Regions from separate parts of the Chromobacterium subtsugae genome, predicted to be linked through region 2. Evidence: riboswitches for the same ligand, from Rfam matches in the RefSeq annotation. Region 2 holds a riboswitch; the other holds the start of a gene.
The links. Region 2 has a riboswitch for glycine ahead of gcvT (glycine cleavage system aminomethyltransferase GcvT). Riboswitches for the same ligand answer to the same signal wherever they lie in the genome.
Positions count from the first base shown of each region.

Region 1 (11,800 bases), 1.0 Mb from region 2:
ATGGAGCAGGAAGAATGGACGTCGGCGCACGGTTGAGAATGGTCAGGACACGGTTCGGCTTGTCGCAAAGAGAGCTGGCCAAGCGCGCGGGCGTCACCAACGGCACCATCTCGCTGATCGAGCAGAACCGGGTAAGCCCTTCGGTCAGTTCCCTCAAGAAAGTACTGGAAGGGCTGCCGATCACGCTGGCAGAATTCTTCACTTTCGACGCCGAGCCGTCGCAGCCGCGGGTGTTCTACCAGGCGGACGAGCTGCCCAATCTCGGCAACGAGGACATCAACCTGATGCTGGTGGGCACCAGCCACGACAAGCGCGACATCGCCATCCTGCGCGAACGCTACCTGCCCGGCGCCGATACCGGCCCGGACATGCTGGTGCACGATGGCCAGGAAGGCGGCGTCATCATCCGCGGCAGCATAGAGGTGACGGTGGGCAATGAAAGCCGCGTGCTGGGGCCGGGCGACGCCTATTACTTCGACAGCAAGTTGCCGCACCGCTTCCGCAACGTCGGCGACGACATCTGCGAAATGGTGAGCGCCAGCTCGCCGCCCACATTCTGATGCGCAGCAACCAACGGAGAGTTCCATGAAGCTGGGTTACACCATCGTTTACGTGCCGGATGTCGCCGCCTCGCTGCGTTTCTTCGCCCAGGCTTTCGGCTTGAAGCAGAAATTCCTGCACGAATCCGGCGCTTACGGCGAGCTCGACACCGGAGACACTGTCCTGTCCTTCGCCAGCCACGAACTGGCGGCGATGAATCTTCCCGCCGGCCACGTGCGCGCCAGCGATTCGACGCAGCCGCTGGGCATGGAAATCGGCCTGGTCACCGAACAGGTGGAGGCCGCGCACCGGCGGGCGCTGGAATGCGGCGCGCAGGAATTGGCAGCCCCGGCGCGCAAGCCGTGGGGGCAGACGGTGTCCTACTTGCGCAGCCCGGACGGCGCGCTGATCGAACTGTGCAGTCCCCTTTCCGCCTGAAATCCGCACCGCAACCGCAAAGCAGCACCACACAAGAGGAGAAAACCATGTCCCGCAGTACGCATGCCGACTGGAAACAACTTGCTGCAGAACTGAAAATCGAGGGCCGCGCCTTCATCGACGGCGCCTACCGGCATGCCGACGACGAACGCCGCTTCGATTGCGTCAACCCGGCCACCGGCGCCAAGCTGGCCGACATCGCCCACTGCGGCGAAGCCGACGTCAACAAAGCGGTCAAGGCCGCGCGCCGGGCGTTCGAATCCGGCGTCTGGTCCAGCCTGCCGCCGATCAAGCGCGGCGGCATTCTCAAGCGCTTCGCCGCGCTGATCCGCGAACACGCCGACGAACTGGCGCTGCTGGAAACGCTGGACGCCGGCAAACCGATCGGCGACACCACCAGCGTCGACGTGCCGGCCGCCGCCCATTGCGTGGAATGGTATGCCGAATCGATAGACAAGATAGGCGGCGAAGTGGCGCCGGTCGATCCCAAGCTCGTCGGCCTGGTGACGCGCGAGCCGGTAGGCGTGGTCGCCGCGGTGGTGCCGTGGAACTTCCCCATTCTGATGGCCAGCTGGAAATTCGGCCCGGCGCTGGCCGCCGGCAACGCGGTCATCGTCAAGCCGTCGGAAAAGTCGCCGCTCACCGCCATCCGCGTGGCGGCGCTGGCCAAGGAGGCCGGCATTCCCGACGGCATCTTCCAGGTATTGCCCGGCCCCGGCGAAGTCGGCAAGGCGCTGGCCCTGCACATGGGCGTCGATTGCGTCGCCTTCACCGGCTCCACCGCGGTAGGCAAGCTGATCGCCGGCTACGCCGCCCAGTCCAACCTGAAGCGCGTATGGCTGGAATTGGGCGGCAAGTCGCCCAACATCATCTTGCCCGACTGCCCGGATCTCGCGCAGGCGGCCCGCAGCGCGGCCGGCGCCATCTTCTACAATATGGGCGAAGTCTGCACCGCCGGTTCGCGCGTGCTGGTCCACAGCGCCATCAAGGAACGCTTCCTCGCCGAACTGCAGGCCGCCGCCGCCCGCTACTATCCGGGCGACCCGCTCGACCCGGCAACCAGCATGGGAGCCATCGTCGACGGCATCCAGCACAAGAAAGTGCTCGGTTATATCGACAAAGGCGTGAGCGAAGGCGCCAGCCTGCTATTGGGCGGCAAGGCGGCGCATGCCGACAAGGGCCTGTTCATCGAGCCGACCGTGTTCGACTGCCCGCGCCCCGATCTCGCCATCTGCCGCGAGGAAATCTTCGGGCCGGTGCTGTCGGTGATCACCTTCGACGATGTCGAGGAAGCCATCCGCATCGCCAACGACACCGAATACGGCCTGGCCGCCGCCGTGTGGACCGCCAATGTCAGCACCGCCCATCAGGTTTCGCGCCGGCTGCGCGCCGGCACCGTCTGGGTGAACTGCTATGACGAAGGCGGCGACATGAACTTCCCCTTCGGCGGCTACAAGCAATCGGGCAACGGCCGCGACAAGTCCTTGCACGCTCTGGAGAAATACACCGAGCTGAAAAGCACGCTGATCAAGCTGTAAACCCTCTGCGCCGGCCTGGCACCGCCTGGGCCGGCGCGTTTCCCCTCCGCCTCCCCCTCCGCCGCGCATTCTGAACTCACCCACCCAGCCTGTCTTTGCCCTCTTCGCCCGCAAAGCCGCCGCGCGCCAGCCGGAGCTAGCAGCCGCCGACAGCCGGGCTATGATTGAAATCAAAGACTTCCGGATATTTCCCCGCATGCAGCGAATCTACCGACTTGCCGTAGTCGGCCTGCTTTGGCTCACCCCCCTTGCCCAGGCAGCTGACAGCAGCCCCGCCTGCCCTTCCGGGCCGCTCAGAGTGGGATTTTACGAGTATGGCTTGGCTTACCGCGCCGGACGCGGCTATGACGTTGACCTGATACGCGAATTGGCGCGCCGCCTGCATTGCCCCATCGCCAGCGAGAGCGTGTTTCCCTGGATCCGCACCCTCAAGATGCTGCAAATCGGCGAAGTGGACATCGCCACCTCCGCCACCCCCACTCCGGACCGTCTGCAATACGCGTGGATCTACACCTACAAGCACAGCAAGAGCATGGTATTGCTGCGCACCGAGGTTCAAGCCCGCACCCTGGCGGCCCTGCCGGACGACCCCAAGCTGCGCTGGGGCGTGATCCGCGGCTGGAAGTTCAGCCCGATGCAGGACCAGTTGCTGGCTGACCTGGCCAAACGCAACAAGATCGTGCCGGCCGTCGATGAGGACGATTTGTACAAGATGCTGGCCGACGGCGTGATCACCGGCGCGCTAGCCCACCCGACCAGCTACGACGACTGGCTCAGAAACCCGCGCATCCGCAACCAGGTGGTCGTGCTGGATCTGTTTCCGGATGTCGAGGCGACCGCGGGCGGCGTAGCGCTCAGCAAAAAGCGCTTCCCGGAAGCTTCGGCCGAACTATGGCATGCGGAGTTGAAAAAGATGTCCCGCGACGGGACCTTGCGCGACATCTTCCGCCGCTTCCTCAGCGAGGAAACCGCGGACTACCTGCTGCGTTCGCCCGTTCCCTGACGCAGCGTGCCGCGCGGCGCAACAAACGCGCGCGCCGCCAAGGGGTGGAAACGGCTTCCGCGCCGACGGAACATGAGATGAATCCACGAGAGGGAGGAAATACACCAAATGCGGCGAAACATCTGCCTCGCGCTTGCCCTGCTCTTCGCCACCGTCTGCCAGGCCGCGCCCAATCCGGCCTGTCCCAACGGGCCGCTGCGAGTCGGGTTTTACAAATTCGGCGCGGCTTACCGCATGGGCCAGGGCTACGACGTGGACATGGTGCGCGAACTGGCGCGCCGGCTGCATTGCCAGATCGCCTCGGAGACCGAGCTGCCGCGGCTGCGCGCGCTGAAAATGCTGGCCAGCGGCCAGATAGACATCGGCACCTCCACCCTGGCCACGCCGGACCGGCTGGCTTACGCCTGGATCTACCCCTACAACCACACCAAGAACATGGTGCTGCTGCACCCCTCCCTCAAGGAACGCACGCTGCCCGACCTGCTGAACGATCCGGCTCTGCGCTGGGGCATGGTGCGCGGCTATCGCCACAGTCCGGAGCAGGACCAATTCCTGGGGCAGCTGGACGCGCAGCGCCGGCTGGTAGTGGCCGACGACGAAGACGATCTGTACCGGATGCTGAACGACGGAATCGTGACCGCGGCCTTCGCCCTGCCGGGCAGCTATGGCCGCTGGCTGCGCGACCCGCTGCTCGCCAAGCGCATCGCCGTGCTGGACCTGTTCCCGGCCAGCACGCCCATCGCCAGCGGCATGGCGCTGAGCAAGGTGCGTTTCAGCCGGCAAGCGGCCGAGCGCTGGCATCAGGAACTGCTGAAAATGGACCAGGACGGCAGCCTGCTCGGCATATTGCGGCGCTACATCAGCGACGGCGCCGCCAAGCAAATGATGCAGTTGCCGCTAGACTGAATGCAGCGGCCCCAGCGGCCATCGATTGCGGAGTGCGCAGATGAAATGGTTGGCAGCCTGCCTATTGGCGCTTTGCCTGGCGGCCGCGCGGGCGGCGCCCAACCCGGCCTGCCCGCAAGGCGCGCTCGCCATCGCCTATTACGACTTCGGCATCGCCTACCGCCAGGGCAAGGGCTACGACCCCGAAATCATCCATGAGCTGGCCAGGCGGCTGAACTGCCCGATCCAGAGCGAAACCGACTACCCCAGGCTGCGCGTGCTCAAGCTGCTGGAAATCGGCCAGGCCGATATCGGCACGTCCACGCTGATCACCCCGGAGCGCCAGCGCTATCTATGGCTGCTCCCCTACCACCACAGCAAGAACATGGTGCTGCTGCACCGCGGCGTGCAGGCCAACTCCCTGGCCGAGCTGCTGAAGCTGCCCGACCTGCGCTGGGGCATGGTGCGCGGCTACCGGCACAGTCCGGCGCAGCAGAAAATGCTGGACGAGCTGACGCTGCAGCACAAAGTGGTCGTCGCGGAGAACGAGGACGACCTGTACAAAATGGTATGCAACGGCGTCGTTTCCGCGGCCTTCGGCCACACCGTCAGCTACGACCCGTGGCTGCAAAACCATCAGGCCCAGCAGCAGGTGACGGTGCATGACTTCTTCCCGGACAGCGAGATCATCGCCGGCGGCATCGCGCTGAGCAAGGCCCGCTTCAGCCAGGGTGCCGCCGAGCTGTGGAGCGAGGAAGTGCGCCGCATGCTGCGCGACGGCTCGATGCGCGCGATCATGCGCCGCCACCTGAGTCCCGCCGCCGTCGAGCAACTGTTCAAACAGCCGCTGGAATAGCCAACGCCGGATGGCCGCGAAAAAGCCCGGCAGCGCGCCGGGCTTTTCATTCATCCGAGCTGGGCGGGAATCACAGCGCCAGCTTGGCGATGGCTTCCTTGGCCAGGTGGATGGAGGTGGCGCGCTTGTCCGGGCCCATGCCGATCGCTTCGGCGCGGACGATTTCCACGTCGGTCACACCCAGGAAGCCCAGCACCTTCACCAGGAAGTCTTCCTGGAAATCCATCAGGCTGCCTTGCTCGCCGCTGTGCACGCCGCCGCGGCCGGAAACCACTACCACTTTCTTGTTCGGCACCAGGCCGACCGGGCCGTTTTCGGTGTACTTGAAGGTGCGGCCGGCCGCGGCTACGCGGTCGATCCAGCTCTTCAACTGCGTCGGGATAGAGAAGTTGTACATCGGCGCGCCGATCACCAGCACGTCGGCGGCGAAGAATTCTTCAATCAGCTGGTCGGTCAGCGCCGCTTCGCTGCGCTGCAGCTCGGTCCAATCAGCTTCGGCGGTGAAGCGGGCGCCGACGATTTCACCGGACAGGTGGGCGATCGGGTTGGCCGCCAGGTCGCGGTAGGTGGTTTCCACCTTGTCATGGCGCTGGCGCAGGGTGTTGGCCACCACCGCGGACAGTTCGCGGGTGACGGAGTTGTCGGCCAGGATGCTGGAATCGAGATGGAGCAGTTTCATTTGGAGGTCTTTCCGTGTCGGGTGGGAATGAGTGCATGATAGGCATGCGCAACAATCCGCACTAGACTGCTAAAATTGGAAACATTGTTCCACCAATGAGACAATCCCATGCATGATCTGAACGACCTCATGTACTTCGCCAAGGTGGTGGAGCACGGCGGCTTCATGGCCGCCGGCCGCGCGCTGGGCATCCCCAAGTCGCGGCTGTCGCGCCGGGTGGCCGAACTGGAACAGCGCCTGGGCGCGCGCCTGCTGCAGCGCACCACCCGCCGGCTGGCGCTGACCGAGATCGGCAGCCAGTACTATCAGCACTGCCAGGCCATGCTGGCCGAGGCCGAAGCCGCCCATGAGGCCATCCTGCAAAGCAGCGCCGAGCCGCGCGGGCTGATACGGGTAAGCTGCCCGGAGCTGCTGGCCAAAACCATGCTCAGCGCGGTGCTGCCGCGCTTTCTGGCGCTGCATCCGCAGGTGCGGGTGGCGCTGGACTCCACCAACCGTCGGGTAGACCTAATAGAAGAAAGCGTGGATGTCGCGCTGCGGGTGCGCAACGTGATAGACGACAGCGCCAGCCTGGTGGTGCGCCGGCTGGGCAAGAGCCGCTTCATCCTGGTGGCCAGCCCGGACTTCATCCGCCAGCATGGGGAGCCGCAGGCGCCGGAGCGGCTGGCGGCGCTGCCGGCGCTGAGCATGAGCCGGCCCGACGGACGCGGCCAATGGACGCTGCTGGACAACATCGGCCAGAGCTACACCATCCACCTGGATACGCCCCGGCTGATGACCGACGACATGATAGTCCTGCTGGAGGCCGCCATCGCCGGCGTCGGCGTCGCCGCGCTGCCGGCCAACGTCTGCCACCAGGCGCTGGCGGACGGCAGGCTCAGGCACATCCTGCCGCAATACGACTTTCCCTGGGGCATCCTGCACGCCGCCTTTCCCACCCGCCGCGGCCTGTCGCCGGCGGTGCGCGCCTTTCTCGACTTCATCGCCCAGGAGCTGATCAGCGACGAGATGGCGGGCGACTGGGGGCGCAGCGACATTCGCCCGGCATGACTATTGCTTTGGCAGAATGGTGTTCATTCCATTCCGCTCCGCCATGTTCACCATCCGTCCACTGACCGAAACCGACTCCATCGACGCCCTCACCGCCCTGCTGCACCGCGCCTACGCGCAGTTGGGCGCGATGGGACTGCCCTATACCGCGGTGAGCCAGAGCGCCGAGGTGACCCGCCGCCGCATCGCCGGCGGCCACTGCCTGCTGGCCTGGCACCGCGACGAGCTGATAGGCACCGTCACGGTGCATCATCCGCTGCCGGCTTCGTCCTGCCCGCAGTTTCGCCAGCCGGATGGCGCGGTGCTGGTGCAGCTGGCGGTGGCGCCGGACTGCCAAGGACTGGGCCTGGGCGAGCGGCTGATCGCCGCCGCCGAAGCCTGGGCGCAAGCGCAGGGCTATCGCGCCATCCGGCTGGATACCGCCGTGGAAGCCCACCACCTGGTCAGCCGTTATCTCAGGCGCGGCTACCGCATGGAAGCGCCGTTGCAATGGCCGGACAAGCCCTACCGCAGCGTGGTGATGGAAAAACGCCTGGAACCGATGGCCGGCGCGGACACTCCTAACCGCTATTGCACTGCAACAGAATGATGGCTGCGCGCCACAAGTGTCCGCCCCCGCCATCCGCTTTTATTGCATTGCAGCAACAAGCGAGTACAGTGGCGTCCATGGCTCAGTCATGGGCCGCCGCGTCCGTCTCCATCTTTTCCAAAGCAAGGGGTTGCAATGTGGTCAGCTACTGCAGTTCAAGGCGGGACACTCCCGTTCGCACAACCGCTGTTTGATTACTGGCTCGATGCCTGCCAGCGCGGCGTCCTGTACTGGGACACGCTGTACCGGCGCGGCGCCACCTATCTGGAGCATTGCGAAAGCGGCAAGCCGCCGGTGCTGGTGTTCGATTACCGCATCATCCTGGACGGGCGCGAATTGCCCGACCCGGCCAATTACGCGCTGGCCGCCATCGAGCCGCCGCCCAGCTGTCCGCCCACCGACGCCGCCAAGCGCCCCTTCGTGGTGATAGACCCGCGCGCCGGCCATGGCCCGGGCATAGGCGGCTTCAAGATGGACAGCGAAATCGGCATCGCCCTGCAACAGGGCCACCCCTGCTACTTCGTGATGTTCTTCCCGCAGCCGGTGCCCGGACAAACCATAGAAAGCGTCAGCAAGGCCGAAGGCGTCTTCCTCAAGCGCGTCAACGAGCTGCACCCCAATAGCGACGGCAAGCCCTTCGTCATCGGCAACTGCCAGGGCGGCTGGGCGCTGGCCATGCTGGCGTCGGTGGCGCCGGACCTGGTCGGCCCCATCCTGCTGGCCGGATCGCCCTTATCCTACTGGGCCGGCGTGCGCGGCAAGAACCCGATGCGCTACGCCGGCGGGCTGAACGGCGGCACCTGGACCGCATCGCTGGCCGGCGACCTCGGCAACGGCCGCTTCGACGGCGCGCATCTGGTCAGCAACTTCGAGAAGCTGGACCCAGCCAATACCTTATGGAAGAAGTCCTACAACCTCTATTCCAAAGTGGACACCGAACCGCAGCGCTACCTGGATTTCGAGCGCTGGTGGGGCGGCCATTACCTGCTGAACAAGGCGGAAATGGAATGGATCACCCAGAAGCTGTTCGTCGGCAACGATCTGGTGCACGGCAAAATCGCCAGCCATGACGGCAAGCTGCGGGTGGACATGCGCAACATCCGCTCTCCCATCGTGGTGTTCGCCTCCTGGGGCGACAACATCACGCCGCCGCAGCAGGCGCTGAACTGGGTGGCCGACCTCTACGACAACGTGGAAGACATCCGCAACAACGAACAGACAATCGTCTACTGCCTGCACAACAAGGTGGGCCACCTCGGCATCTTCGTCTCCGCCGGCGTCGCCAACAAGGAGCACAGCGAATTCGCCAGCGCGCTGGACCTGATAGACGTGCTGGCGCCGGGCCTGTACGAAGCCGTCATCGAAGACATCGCGCCCGACGCGCCGGGACAGGAATACATCGAAGGCCGCTACATCATCCGCTTCGAAGCGCGCGACGTATCGGACATCCTGGCGCTGGACGACGGCCGCGACGACGAGCACGCCTTCGAAGTGGTGAAGCGGGTATCGGAAATCAACCAGGGCCTGTATGACCGCTTCGCCTCGCCGCTGCTGCGCGCCGCCGGCAACGAAGCCGGCGCCCGCCTGCTGCGCGAGTTGCACCCCGCCCGCCTGGAACGCACGCTGATCTCGCCGAAAAACCCCTGGCTGTGGTGGCTGCCCGGCCTCGCCGCCCAGGTGCGCGAACAGCGCCGCCCGGCGCCCCTGGACAATCCGCTGTGGCAATGGCAGGAACAGCTGTCCGGCTTCATCGGCCAATCGCTGGATCATTACCGCGACCTGCGCGACGCCGCCCAGGAACAGCTGTTCCGCGCCATCTACGAATCGCCGCAGCTGGCGACGCTGGTCGGCGTGCAGCCGGCAAGCGAGCCGCGCCGGCATGCGCTTGCCTGGGAAAGCCGCGAACTGGCGCGCCTGAAGCGCGAGGCGCTGGCCCCCAGCTTCGAGCAAGGCACGCTGGCCGACGGCTTTGTGCGGCTGTTGCTCTATGTCAGCATCGGCATGGGCGTGGTGGATGAGCGGCCGTTCAACGCCATCCGCCGCGTGATGCGCGACGTCAGGCACGAATACCCGCTGACGCTGATGCAGTTGAAGGACATCGTCCGCCACCAGGTGGCGCTGGTGCGGCTGGACGCGCCGCGCGCGCTGAACGGCCTGGCGGCGCTGCTGCCCGACGCGCATCGCCGCCGCCAAGCCTGGACGCTGGCGCGCGACCTGCTGACGCTCAACGGCCCGATCCCGGCCGAGCACCAGGCGCGGCTGGACGAAGTGGCCAGGACGCTGCAATTGGACATGCCCGCCGCCCCTGGCCATCCGACTGCGCCGTCCATTCTGCCCCAACTGGAAACGGCAGCCGCGCCGGCGGAAATCAAGGCCGAGAAAGCCAGCGCCGTCGCGTTGCAGCCCAAACCGGCGCCCGCGCGCAAACCCGCGGCAAAATCCGCCGCGGAAGCCGCCCCGGCCGCCAAACCCGCCCAGGCCGAGGCAAAACCCGCCGCCGCGCGCGCGCGCAAATCTCCCGCCAAAGCCAACGGCCAAGCCCCCGCCGCCGCGCCGGCCAAAACCGCCAAGACAGCCACGCCGGCCAAGCGCCCAGGCAAGGCCTGATCCGGCAACCGGGGCGCGAAAGCGCCCCGGTTCTGACATTGACTATTCCAATAGCAAAAGCTAATATTGCGTCTCTCTGCGGGAGAGAGGGGCCATGCCCCCGCCGAAGACGCAAGCTCCCATAATCGCTCAGGCAAGCCGTACCGCAGTGTTTCATTGATTCAAGCCGATTGGAGAGAGGCTGCCCCGAGCAGCCCACCGAAGGGGCAAGTGGCCGCAAGCCATGCAACTCTCAGGTAAAAGGACAAGGGGAGAGGCTGTTCCGTAGCCCGGAATCCACCCAGGAGTCTGCCTTGTCCCGCTCGCCATTCCGCGGCGCGCCCGGCGTTTGCCGATGGCCCGCCCGCACATCATTCCCTGTTCTTCCGCAGCCGGCTCGTCCGGCGTTATTGCCGCAACCTCGCAAGACACCATCATGCTGACCCTGATCTACCTGATCGCCATCACCGCCGAGGCGATGACCGGCGCGCTGGCGGCCGGCCGCCGCCACATGGACATTTTTGGCGTAAGCGTCATCGCCTTCCTCACGGCCCTGGGCGGCGGCACCGTGCGCGACATCGTGCTGGGCCGCTACCCGATAGGCTGGACCCAGCACCCGGAATACGTGCTGCTGGTGGTGGCCGGCGGCATCGCCGCGGTGCTGGCCGCGCGCTTCATGCGCCATCTGAACCGCCTGTTTCTGGTGCTGGACGCGCTGGGCCTGGTGGCCTTCACCATCATCGGCTGCGACGTGGCGCTGGGCATGCACTACCATCCGGTGATAGTGGCGATGGCCGGCATGATCACCGGCATCGCCGGCGGCATCCTGCGCGACGTGCTGTGCAACCGCGTGCCCATCGTGTTTCGCCGCGAGCTGTACGCCAGCGTGTCGCTGCTGGTGGCCGTGCTCTACATGGGCCTCAACCAGCTGAACCTGCCGCACGACTACAATATCGCCGCCAGCTTCGCCTTCGGCCTGGCCTTGCGCCTGACCGCGCTGTGGCGCGAATGGCAGCTGCCGGTATTCGCCTACCGGCACGATCACCACTGAACCGCCGACGCCCCGCTGCCGCGGGGCGTTTCGCTTGATCGGCGCGCCTCATGCTTGAAGCCACCCCGCCGGGATGCCATGATCAGCCCCTTTGCTGACTCGCCGGCCCAGACCCCGCCTCCCACATGCGCCCATCCCCAATCCGCCCAACCATGCCCCTCCGCCGCCTCGCCATCCGCGCGCTGGCCGGACTATTGGCCCTGCCCGCCCTCTACCTGCTGGCAGCCCTGCTGGCCGGCTTGCTGCCAGTCAACAAGGGCTGGCAAGCGCCGGCAGACGGCATCGCCGTGTATCTGCAGGACAGCAATGGCGTGCATACCAGCCTGGCGCTGCCGGTCCAGACGCCGCAACAAGACTGGAACGCGCTATTCTCTCCGCGCCAAACTCAGCGGCCCGAGCTGTCCGCCGCGCAGCCGTACCTCGCCATCGGCTGGGGCAGCCGCACCTTTTTCCTGCGCACCCGCAGCTGGGCCGACCTGACTGCCGGCAATGCCATCGCCGCGCTGGCCTCGGACGCCAGCGTGCTGCACGTCGAATATCTGCCCAAGCCGGCAGAGGACGCCGATACCCGGAAAATCCTGCTCA
Region 1 is NZ_CP142381.1:2,503,030-2,514,829, reverse strand. Features, by position in the region: gene U6115_RS12145 (cupin domain-containing protein) at 15-560, shown strand; gene U6115_RS12140 (VOC family protein) at 586-978, shown strand; gene U6115_RS12135 (aldehyde dehydrogenase) at 1,026-2,516, shown strand; gene U6115_RS12130 (substrate-binding periplasmic protein) at 2,836-3,519, shown strand; gene U6115_RS12125 (substrate-binding periplasmic protein) at 3,628-4,425, shown strand; gene U6115_RS12120 (substrate-binding periplasmic protein) at 4,466-5,260, shown strand; gene U6115_RS12115 (FMN-dependent NADH-azoreductase) at 5,331-5,939, opposite strand; gene U6115_RS12110 (LysR substrate-binding domain-containing protein) at 6,048-6,989, shown strand; gene U6115_RS12105 (GNAT family N-acetyltransferase) at 7,033-7,578, shown strand; gene U6115_RS12100 (DUF3141 domain-containing protein) at 7,714-10,185, shown strand; glycine riboswitch at 10,255-10,341, shown strand; glycine riboswitch at 10,346-10,443, shown strand; gene U6115_RS12095 (trimeric intracellular cation channel family protein) at 10,601-11,215, shown strand; gene U6115_RS12090 (TIGR02117 family protein) at 11,368-11,800, shown strand, end outside.
Region 1: it holds a riboswitch for glycine, as region 2 does, so the genes downstream of both, U6115_RS12095 (trimeric intracellular cation channel family protein) here and gcvT (glycine cleavage system aminomethyltransferase GcvT) in region 2, are expected to answer to the same signal.

Region 2 (11,800 bases):
GGAGTTCTTGCGCCGGCTGATGCGGCTGCGGCCGACGCCGGTATTGATGATCTCGTCGCTGACGGCGGCAGGCTCCGAAACCGCGCTGGCGGCGCTGGAGCTGGGCGCGGTGGATTTCGTGCACAAGCCGGCAGAGGATGTCGCGCGCAGAATGCCGGACTATGCGGAGGAAATCCGCGCCAAGCTGAGGATGGCGGCGGCCGCGCGTCTGCGCCAGCCGATGCGTTTCCCGCCGGTTCCGGTTGGCATGCTGGCTGGCCCGGACGCCGGGCGCGCGCTGATTTTCGTCGGCGCCTCGACCGGCGGCACCGAGGCGATCAAGGAGTTTTTGCTGGGCATGCCGGCCAATTGTCCGCCCATCCTGATCGTCCAGCACATGCCGGAACATTTCACTTTCACCTTCGCCGCCCGCCTGGACCGGTTGTGCGCGATGCGGGTGACAGAGGCCAGGGATGGCGAGCCGGCGCAAATCGGCGCGGCTTACATCGCGCCGGGCCACTCGCACATGCGGGTGAGGCCGGGCGGGCCGACCGGCTATCAGATCGCGCTGGACCAAGGCGAACCGGTCAACCGCCATCGCCCGGCGGTGGACGCGCTGTTCGATTCCGCCGCGCGGCATCTGCGCGGCAACGCCATCGGCGTGCTGCTCACAGGGATGGGGCGGGACGGCGCCGCCGGCCTGTTGCGGATGCGCCAGGCCGGCGCCGTCACTTTCGGCCAGGACGAGGCCAGCTGCGTGGTGTACGGCATGCCGAAGGAAGCGGTCAAGGCGGGGGCGGTGATGCACGTCTGCCCGCTGGCTTCGCTGGCGTTCCGGGTTGTCGAGTGTCTGCAACTGCATGGCGAAAGGTAGATGACATGAACTTCCCCGGCGCGATGGATGGCAACCGCTATTACGACAAGCATTTCCAGACGATGGCGGTGAAGGTGTTCCCCGGCGAATTCCACGCCACCAATCAGCGGCTGATGCTGGTGACGCTATTGGGCTCCTGCGTGGCGGTGTGCTTGAGCGATCGCACCGCCGGCGTCTGCGGCATGAACCACTTCCTGCTGCCGGAAGGCTCGCTGGATCTGGGCGCCGGCGCTTCCGCGGCGCGCTTCGGCGTCAACGCGATGGAGTTGCTGATCACCGACATGCAGAAGCTGGGGGCGATGCGGCACCGGCTGGAGGCTAAGATCTTCGGCGCGGCCAATGTGCTGGACGGCATGACCGTGGTGAACGTCGGCGAGCGCAACAGCCAGTTCATCCGCAGCTACCTCGCCAACGAGCAGATTCCGGTGCTGGCCGAAGACTTGCTGGGCGAGTGCGCGCGCAAGGTGTATTTCTTCACCGAAACCGGCAGGGTGCTGATCAAGAAGCTGAAGCGCAGCGGCGTGGCGGTCAAGGCCGAGCAGCCCTACCGCGGCCGCATCCTGGAACAGGGCGAAGGCGCCAAGACCGGCGACATCGATCTGTTCCTGTGACAGGCGGAGCGTTCAGCGTTCCAGGTATTGCAGCTTGTCCTTCACCTCGGCCCAGTCGGCATGGTCGGGCAGCGGATCGATCTTTTCGGTGATCACCGGCCAGTTCTTGGCCAATTCCGCGTTGAGGGCCAGGAAGTTTTCCTGGCCCTTGGGCAAGTCGTCCTCGGCATAAATGGCGCTAATCGGGCACTCCGCCACGCACAGAGAGCAGTCTATGCATTCTTCCGGGTCGATGGCCAGGAAGTTGGGCCCTTCATGGAAGCAGTCCACCGGGCACACGTCCACGCAGTCGGTGTATTTGCATTTGATACAGGCATCGGTTACAACGTACGTCATTCTGGTGTCCTCATCGAGGCTGAATCGTAGATCGGGATAATGGTATTTTAGCGATAATTCGTCCCCTTGTAGATTTCAGTCCTCCAATTCCGATGTCCAAGTCATCATACCGGGGCCGTTTCGCCCCCAGCCCCACCGGCCTGCTGCATGCCGGCTCCCTCAGCACCGCGGTCGGCAGTTATCTGGAGGCCCGCAGCCGCGGCGGCGAATGGCTGCTCAGAATGGAAGACCTCGACCCGCCGCGGGAAATGCCCGGCGCGGCCGACGACATCCTGCGCACGCTGGAGGCCTTCGGTTTCGAATGGGATGGCGAGGTGGTTTACCAGAGCCGGCGCCACGAGCGCTATCGCGCCGCCCTGCTGCAGTTGGCCGCCAGCGGCCATGCCTACGCCTGCTGCTGCACCCGCAAGGAAATCGCCGCGGCCGCCCGGCGCGGTCTGGACGGCTATGTCTATCCCGGCACCTGCCGCAACGGCTGTCCCGGCGGCAGGGAAGGCCGGGCCTGGCGCTTGCGCGCGCCCGACCGGGATGTGTCGGTGATGGATCGCCTGCAGGGCGAATGCCGGCAGAACCTGGCCGGCGACATCGGCGATTTCGTGCTGCTGCGCGCCGACGGCTTTTGGGCCTACCAGTTGGCGGTGGTGGTGGACGACGCCGAGCAGGGCGTCAATGACATCGTGCGCGGCGCCGACCTCCTGGTGTCGACGCCGCGCCAGCTGCAGGTTTACGACAGCCTGGGCCTGCCGCCGCCCGGCTATTGCCACCTGCCGGTGCTGACCAACGCCGCCGGCGAGAAATTGTCCAAGCAGACGCTGGCGCCGGCGATAAGCGGCGGCGACGCCGCGCGCCAGCTGCGCGCGGCGCTGGGCTGGCTGGGCCATCCGCCGCCGGCCGAGTGCGGCAGGCTGGACGAACTGTGGCGTTGGGCCATCGCCAATTGGTCGCTGAGCCGCGCGCCGCGCGGCCCGCTGATCCTGCCTCATGCATAAGCGTCCGCTTATTCAATTGACATAAGCATCTGTCGCGTAACGGTTTTTTTGTAAAAAAATCGCCAATGCGACATGTTTTTACGTCAAATCTGTGTTTTAATGCGCCCTTTTTTTCCGGCGCGGCGGCTGGCGCCCGCGGCGCGGCGATGCCGAGAGATCGGCCAAGAAGCCCAGGCTGGGCTATCTTGAAGCCTGTGAGGCGAGCCAGCTGATGCCGTTGTTTCCCATTATTCCGCATGTTTGACGCCGGGCCGGCCAGCGCCCGGCGCTGGATGCTTTCGCCCTAGACGGAGAATCAGGTTTGAGCGAAAACAGTTCCATCCAAAAGAAAGGCTCGCTCGGGGTCTGGATGTGCACCGCCCTGGTGGTGGGCAATATGATAGGTTCCGGCGTGTTTCTGCTGCCGGCCTCGCTGGCGCCGTTCGGCGGCATCTCGATGCTGGGCTGGTTGCTGACCTCCGGCGGCGCGATCTGCCTGGCGCTGGTGTTCGCGCGCCTGTCGGCCATCCTGCCGCGCGAAGGCGGGCCGTATGCCTATATTCATGCCGGCTTCGGCGATTTCGCCGGTTTCTGGATCGCCTGGGGCTACTGGATCGCGCTGTGGGCCGGCAATGCCGCGCTGGCGGTGGCGGCCACCAGCTATATGCAGGTGTTTTTCCCCATCCTCGGCCATAACGAGCCGCTGGCCGGCGCTTTCGCCATCAGCCTGATCTGGATCGTCACCTGGATCAACAGCCGCGGAGCGCGCAGCTCCGGCATGGTGGCGGTGGTCACCACGCTGTTGAAGCTGCTGCCGCTGGCCGCGGTGACGTTCATCGGCTTTTTCCACATGCATCCGGAAAACCTGGCGTTCAATCCGCACGGCAAGCCGCTGCTGTCGTCGCTGTCGGCCACCATGGCGCTGACGCTGTGGGCCTTCTTGGGCCTGGAGTCGGCATCGGTGCCGGCGGGCGATGTCGTGGAGCCGGAAAAGACCATTCCGCGCGCGACGGTGATCGGCACCTTGCTGGCGACCGTGCTCTACATTTTGTCCACCATTTCGCTGATGGGGCTGATGCCGGCCGACACGCTGGCCGCGTCGCAAGCGCCGTTCGCCGACGCCGCGCGGCTGATGTGGGGCGACTGGGGCTATTGGGCGGTGGGCTTCGGCGCGGTGGTGTCCTGCTTCGGCGCGCTCAATGGCTGGAGCCTGATGCAGGCGCATGTGCCGGCCGCCGCCGCCAAGGACAAGCTGTTCCCCAGCCGCTTCGCCCAGCGCAACGCCGCCGGCGTGCCCATCTTCGGCCTGGTGCTGTCCAGCGCGCTGGTCACCATCCTGATGGCGATGAAATACGCCGGCGGCGACAGCGGCGTGAAGATCTTCGAATTCATCATCCTGCTGGCCACCGCCACCACGCTGCTGCCGTACGCTTTCTGCTCGATGGCGCTGATCGCCATCATGCTGATGCGCGGCAAGGCGTTCGCCCCCAAGGACTACGTCGCCCCCGGCTTCTTCGCCGGCATCGGCTTCGTCTATTCGCTGTGGGCATTGTACGGTTCCGGCGCCGATACCGTGATGTGGGGCATGCTGTTGCTGATGCTGGGCCTGCCGGTCTACGTCTGGCAGTTGAAGGAGCGGCACGCGGCGGCTTGAGCCAGCGCCGCCAGAGCCCGAAAGCGCAGCGTCGTCCGCTGCGCTTTTTTCATGGGCGCGCGCGGCGGATGGGCGGCTATGGCTCAGGAAATTTTCATATTCGAATAATAATAAACACAAAAAATTTGCGATATTTTTCTGATAAATACAGAAAAATAAACTGTTTTACTTCGAAATAAACTCGGCTTGCCAAGCCGCCGCGACTGCCACCATAATCGCCGGGTCATACAGGAGAGAGCGGCCCCGCGGCCGCCGCCGAAGGCGCAAGTGCACCCGCAATCGCTCAGGCAAAAGGACTGTATCACGGGGTCGGCGGCTGCCGGCTTGCGCAATCTGGAGAGCGGCGCCTGCGTGGCGTCCACCGAAGGGGCTAACGGCTGATCCAGCCGGAAAATCTCAGGTGCAGGGACAGAGGGGTGTGGTTGACACAGGCTATCCACACTTTTCTCGAAGGAACCGCGCATGACGGCCCCGAAACGTACCCCGCTGTTTGACGCCCACGTCGCCGCCGGCGCGAAAATGGTTGATTTCGCCGGTTGGGAAATGCCCATCCACTACGGCTCCCAGCTGAAAGAGCACGAGATCGTCCGCTCGGACGCCGGCATGTTCGACGTTTCCCACATGACGGTGATCGACATCACCGGCGCCGACGCCAAATCCTGGCTGCAAAAACTGATCGCCAACGATGTCGCCAAGCTCGGTTTCGAGGGCAAGGCGCTGTATTCCGGCATGCTCACCGCCGAAGGCACCGTCGTCGACGATCTGATCGTCTATCTCACTTCCTATGGCTACCGCATGGTGGTCAATGCCGGCACCACCGAAAAAGACCTGGCCTGGATGGAAAGCCAGAAGGCCGGCTTCGACGTGGCGCTGAAGGTGCGCCGCGACCTGGCGATGCTGGCGGTGCAAGGCCCGCAGGCCATTGAAAAAGTCTGCTCGATCAAGCCGGAGCTGGCCGATGCCATCCGCGCGCTGAAAGTGTTCCAGGGCCTGCCGCAGGACGAGTGGTTCTACGCCCGCACCGGCTATACCGGCGAAGACGGCCTGGAAATCATGGTGCCTGCCGATCAGGCCATCGCCTTCTTCCATCAATTGCAAGCCGCCGGCGTCGCCCCCATCGGCCTGGGCGCCCGCGACACGCTGCGCCTGGAAGCCGGCATGAACCTGTACGGCCACGACATGGACGAAACCGTGTCGCCGCTGGAGGCGGGCATGGGCTGGACCATCGCCTGGGAGCCGGCCGAACGCAAGTTCAACGGCCGCGAGGCGCTGGAGGCGCAGAAGGCCGCCGGCGTGAAGATGAAGCAGGTGGGCCTGGTGCTGGAAGGCCGCGGCGTGCTGCGCGAAGGCTTGAAGGTAGTGGTGGAGGGCGTCGGCGAAGGCGTGATCACCAGCGGCACCTTCTCGCCCACGCTGAAGCATTCCATCGCCATCGCCCGCGTGCCGGCCGCCACCGGCGCCACGGCCCAGGTGGACCTGCGCGGCGCGCTGACCGATGTGCGCGTGGTGAAGATGCCCTTCGTGCGCAACGGCAAGAAAGTATTCGAATAATCTGGCTGCAGTGTTGGAACTGCCGCCGCCATTGATCTGATCTTAAGCTGGAGAACTTCAAGATGAGCAATATCCCCGCCGAACTGAAATATGTGGAAAGCCACGAGTGGCTGCGTCTGGAAGCCGACGGTTCCGTGACTGTGGGCATCACCGCGCACGCGCAGGAATTGCTGGGCGACATCGTGTTCGTCGAACTGCCTAAAGTGGGCGCGACCCTGGCCCGCGACGAGCAGGCCGGCGTGGTGGAGTCGGTGAAGGCCGCTTCCGACGTCTACTGTCCGATCGCCGGCGAAATCCTGGCGGTGAACGAAGAGCTGGAAGGCGAGCCGGAACTGGCCAACAGCGAGCCCTACGGCGATGGCTGGTTCTTCAAGATCAAGCCGGCCAACGCCGCCGATCTGGATGGCCTGATGGACGCCGCCGCCTACGCCAAGGAAATCGGCGCCTGATAGCTGAACCCGCCCTGCAGTCGCCAGACGCAGGGCGTTTTTTTTGGCCGCGAAGCCAGCCGCCGCGCACCGGCCGGCGGACGATGAGCCACGCGCTCTCTCCGCCCGCCGGCGATGGCGGGCTTCGCGGCAGCAATGGAAGGTCCTGAACATGTCGCTCTCCGCACTCTTCAATCGCAACGAATTCATCGCCCGCCACATCGGCCCGTCCGACGACGAGCGCGCCGAGATGCTGGCCGCCATCGGCGCGGCCTCCATCGACGCGCTGGTCGGCGAAACCCTGCCGGCCGACATCCGCCTGAACCGCGCGCTGGATCTGCCGGCGCCGCAGCCGGAAGCCGAGGCTCTGGCCGCCCTGAAAGCGGTGGCCGCCAAGAACGTGGTCAACAAATCCTTCATCGGCCTCGGTTACTACCCGGTGAAGACGCCGTCCGTGATCCTGCGCAACGTGCTGGAAAACCCGGGCTGGTACACCGCCTATACCCCGTACCAGGCCGAGATCGCCCAGGGCCGGCTGGAGGCGCTGCTGAACTTCCAGCAGATGGTGATCGACCTGACCGGCCTGGAAATGGCCAACGCCTCGCTGCTGGACGAAGCCACCGCCGCCGCCGAGGCGATGGCGATGGCCGGCCGCGTGTCCAAATCCAAGTCCACGCGCTTCTTCGTCGACAGCCGCGTGCTGCCGCAGACGCTGGACGTGATGAAGACCCGCGCCAAGTACTTCGGCTTCGAGCTGGTGCAGGGCCATCCGGAAGAGGCCGGCAACGGCGATTACTTCGGCGCGCTGTTCCAGTATCCGGGCGAAGCCGGCGATCTGATCGACCTGACCCCGCATATCGCCGCCATCAAGGCCAAGGGCGGCGTCGTCGCCGTCGCCGCCGACGTGATGGCGCTGGTGGCCTTGAAGTCGCCGGGCGAGATGGGCGCCGACATCGCGCTGGGCAATACCCAGCGCTTCGGCGTGCCGATGGGCTTCGGCGGCCCGCATGCCGCCTATTTCGCCTTCAAGGACGAGATGAAGCGCTCGGCGCCGGGCCGCATCATCGGCGTCTCCATCGACGCCAAGGGCAAGACCGCGCTGCGCATGGCGTTGCAGACCCGCGAGCAGCACATCCGCCGCGAGAAGGCCAACTCCAATATCTGCACCAGCCAGGTGCTGCTGGCCAATATCGCCGGCTTGTACGCGGTCTACCACGGCGCCGAGGGCGTCAAGCGCATCGCCGCCCGCATCCACCGCTTGGCCGCCATCTTCGCCCACGCGGTGCAGGCCGCCGGCGGCAAGCTGGTGTTCGACCGCTTCTTCGACACCGTGCAGGTGGACGCGCCCAAGGCCGACGCCATCTACGCCGCCGCGCTGGCGGCCGGCTACAACCTGCGCCGCGTGGGCAAGACCGTGTTGGGCGTGGCCTTCCACGAGGCCGCCACCGAGGCGGATCTGGCCAAGCTGATCGAGCTGTTCACCGGCAAGCAGGCAGATATCGCCGCCTTGGACGCAGCCGCCCAGGATGCGATCCCGGCCGCGCTCAAGCGCGAATCCGCGATCCTGAGCCACCCGGTGTTCAATGTGCACCATAGCGAGCACGAGATGCTGCGCTATATGAAGAAGCTGGAAAACCGCGACCTGGCGATGAATCATTCGATGATCAGCCTGGGCAGCTGCACGATGAAGCTGAACGCCACCAGCGAGATGATTCCGATCACCTGGCCGGAATTCGCCAATATGCACCCGTTCGCGCCGCGCGAGCAGACCGTGGGCTATCTGGAAATGATCGCCGGCCTGGAGAAGCAGCTGCGCGCGATCACCGGTTTCGACATCATCTCGATGCAGCCGAACTCCGGCGCGCAGGGCGAGTACGCCGGCCTGTTGGCGATCAGCCGCTACCACGAGTCGCGCGGCGAAGCCCATCGCAACATCTGCCTGATTCCGCAATCGGCGCACGGCACCAACCCGGCCACCGCGCAGATGATGAATATGCAGGTGGTGGTGGTGAAATGCGACGAGGCCGGCAACGTCGACGTCGCCGACCTGAAGGCCAAGGCAGAACAGCACGCCGCCAACCTGGCCGCGCTGATGATCACCTATCCGTCCACCCACGGCGTGTTCGAGCAGGCCATCAAAGAGATCTGCGAAATCGTCCACGCCCACGGCGGCCAGGTGTACATGGACGGCGCCAACCTCAACGCCCAGGTGGGCCTGACTCGTCCGGCCGACATCGGCGCCGACGTGTCGCATATGAACCTGCACAAGACCTTCTGCATCCCGCACGGCGGCGGCGGCCCGGGCATGGGCCCGATCGGCCTGAAGGCGCACCTGGCGCCGTTCATCGCCAACCACGTGGTGGCGCCGGTGCCGGGCGCGGAGGCAGGCCAAACCGCGGTATCCGCCGCGCCGTTCGGCTCCGCCTCCATCCTGCCGATATCGTATATGTACATCGCGATGATGGGCGCCGAGGGCATGAAGCAGGCAACGGAAAACGCGTTGCTGTCGGCCAACTACCTGGCTACCCGCCTGGGCGAGCACTACCCGGTGCTGTACACCGGCGCCAACGGCCGCGTCGCCCACGAGTGCATCATCGACTTGCGCCCGCTGAAGGCCGCTTCCGGCGTGACCGAAGTGGACGTGGCCAAGCGCCTGATGGACTATGGCTTCCACGCGCCGACCATGAGCTTCCCGGTGCCGGGCACGCTGATGATAGAGCCGACCGAATCGGAGCCGAAGGCCGAGCTGGACCGCTTCATCGCCGCGATGGCCGCCATCCGCGCCGAGATCGACCAGGTGCAGAACGGCGCATGGCCGGCGGACAACAATCCGCTGGTCAACGCGCCGCACAGCAAGGCCGACATCGCGGGCGACTGGAACCGGCCGTACAGCCGCGAGCAGGGCCTGTTCCCGCTGCCTTACGTGCTGGAGAACAAGTTCTGGCCCAGCGTGAACCGCATCGACGATGTCTACGGCGACCGCAATCTGGTCTGCAGCTGCCCGGGCATCGAAAACTACATGTGACCTCGGCGCTGCCGAATCCCTGTCGCCCCGCCAGGCCATGTCTGGCGGGGTTTTTCATGTTCAATGGCAAATTAAGTGTAAATACTTAGAAAGAATAACTAAGTAGTCATACGTTTTTGTACGAACTATCACTCAATGAACAGCACGGAGCGCGCGCTGCGCGCAGTGGATGCTGGGAAATATCGTCGGCATGAGCGGGGTGAGTGAAATGGGAATCGCTAATTTTGACGCTTTCTATCGCAGCAATGGTTCTTTCTATGGCGACCGGCCAGCCTTGTCGCTGATGTATTTTCTGGACAAATTCGATGTGCGGGGCGGCGGGCAGGGACTGGACTTGGCCTGCGGCCAGGGACGCAACGCCTTCTATCTGGCCAGCCGCGGTTTTTCGATGTACGGCGTGGATGAATCTTCGGAGGCGGTTTCCCGCATGGGCGAGCTGGCCGACCAGCGCCGGCTGTCGGTGTGCGGCAAGGTGGTGAACCTGGCCGACCTGGAGATCGAGCCGCAAAGCTACCGCATCATCGTCGCCTATACCGCGCTGGATCACCTCGACGCCGCCGCCGGCGAACGGCTGGCCCAGTCCATGATGGCGGGGCTGGAGCCCGGCGGCTACTTGTTCGCGGCGGTGTTCATGGTGGATGACCCTGGCTGCAGCGGCAGGGGGGGCGATGTCAGCGAAACCGCCGCCTATGTCCGCCATTACTACCGGCCGGGCGAGTTGCGCGAACAGTTTTCCGCGCTGGCGCCGCTGGCTTACCAGGAGGAGTACGCGCTGGATATCAGCCACGGCCGGCCCCATCATCACAGCATGGCCAGGCTGTTCGCCTGCAAGCAAGCCGCCTGAACGGCAGGCGCGGGATGACGAAAAACAGGGCGAAATCGCCCTGTTTTTCATTGGCGCCCGGCATTGCGGCGACGTGGACCGGTGGTGAGTAAAAAATGGTCAGGTCATGAGACGTGTTTGCTACAATGGCGCCTGTCCGCGATGGCAGTTGCGTGGCGTTTTCCAATGAATAAATAAAAGGTTGCGGCATCTATGCCGATAGGAAGCATGCTCTCCTGGCAGGGAGGGGATCTGGCGTTGCTGGAGGCCCTGGGCCTGCCGCTATGGATTTTCGATATCGATCACAAGCGCGTGTTCTGGGCCAATCAGGCCGCGCTGCGGGTGTGGGGGGCGCGCAGCCTGGCCGAGTTGCAGCAGCGCGACATGTCGCTTGACATGTCGGTTTCGGTGGCGCAACGGCTGGGCCAGTATCAGCAGGACTTCGAGCGGGAAAACGCCAGCTTCGTCGAAAGCTGGACCCTGTATCCCAATGGCCGCCCCTGCGTGCTGAAGGTGGCGTTCCGCGGCATCCGCGCCGACGGGCGGGTGATGATGTTCTGCGAAGCGCAGAACCCGCTGAGCGCCGATCCGGCCAGCTTGCGCAGCGCGGAGGCCTTGATGCACACCTCGGTGCCGATCACGCTGTACGACTCCGCCGGGATGGCGCTGTACCGCAATCCCTCCGCCCGCGCCCAGGTGGCGGATGCCGGCGAGCGCTGGCGCCAGCATTTCCTCCACGACGGCGATTGGCAGGCGCTGCAGCAGGGCGTGGCGGCGGTCGGGGAGGCGCGCCAACTGGCGCGCGTGCATACCCGGCGGGGCGAGCGCTGGCACGAGATCGCCGTGCGCGCTTGCCGCGACGCGGTGTCCGGGCAGGACGCGCTGCTGGTCAGCGAGGTGGACATCACCGATCTCAAGCATGCCGAAGCGCGCGCCAGCTTCCTGGCCAATCACGACGTGCTGACCGGCTTGCCCAACCGCAACGGCATCCGCAGCGATTTTCTGCCCTATCTGCAGCAGGCCCTGCGCAATGGCCGCCAGGCGGCGCTGATGTTCATCGATCTGGACCGCTTCAAAAACGTCAATGATTCACTCGGCCACGCCCGCGGCGACGAGCTGCTGGTGGGCATGACCGCGCGGCTGTCGCGGCTGCTGCGGCATGATGAGAAGGCGGCGCGGCTGGGCGGCGATGAGTTCCTGGTGATGCTGGCGGCGCCGGACGCCGCGGGGCGGGCGGAAGCGCTGGGGCGGGACATCCTGCAGGCGCTTGGCATGCCGATCCGTCTGGGCGGCATGGACATCAGCGTGTCGGCGTCCATCGGCATCAGCGTGTGCCGCGACGGGACGCTGGACCTCGAGCAGATGATGCGCCACGCCGACCTGGCGATGTATGCGGCCAAGGATGCGGGCCGCAACAACCTGATGTTCTTCACGCCGGCGCTGGAGGCGCGCACCCAGGCGCAGCTGGCGCTGGAGAGCGATATCCGCCGCGGCCTGGAGCAGGGCGAGTTCGTCGCCGGCTTTCAGCCGCGGGTGGATGTCGCCAGCGGC
Region 2 is NZ_CP142381.1:1,475,198-1,486,997, forward strand. Features, by position in the region: gene U6115_RS07260 (protein-glutamate methylesterase/protein-glutamine glutaminase) at 1-853, shown strand, start outside; gene cheD (chemoreceptor glutamine deamidase CheD) at 859-1,464, shown strand; gene fdxA (ferredoxin FdxA) at 1,477-1,800, opposite strand; gene gluQRS (tRNA glutamyl-Q(34) synthetase GluQRS) at 1,893-2,789, shown strand; gene U6115_RS07280 (amino acid permease) at 3,139-4,422, shown strand; glycine riboswitch at 4,641-4,731, shown strand; glycine riboswitch at 4,746-4,844, shown strand; gene gcvT (glycine cleavage system aminomethyltransferase GcvT) at 4,885-5,973, shown strand; gene gcvH (glycine cleavage system protein GcvH) at 6,036-6,422, shown strand; gene gcvP (aminomethyl-transferring glycine dehydrogenase) at 6,574-9,426, shown strand; gene U6115_RS07300 (class I SAM-dependent methyltransferase) at 9,635-10,270, shown strand; gene U6115_RS07305 (putative bifunctional diguanylate cyclase/phosphodiesterase) at 10,478-11,800, shown strand, end outside.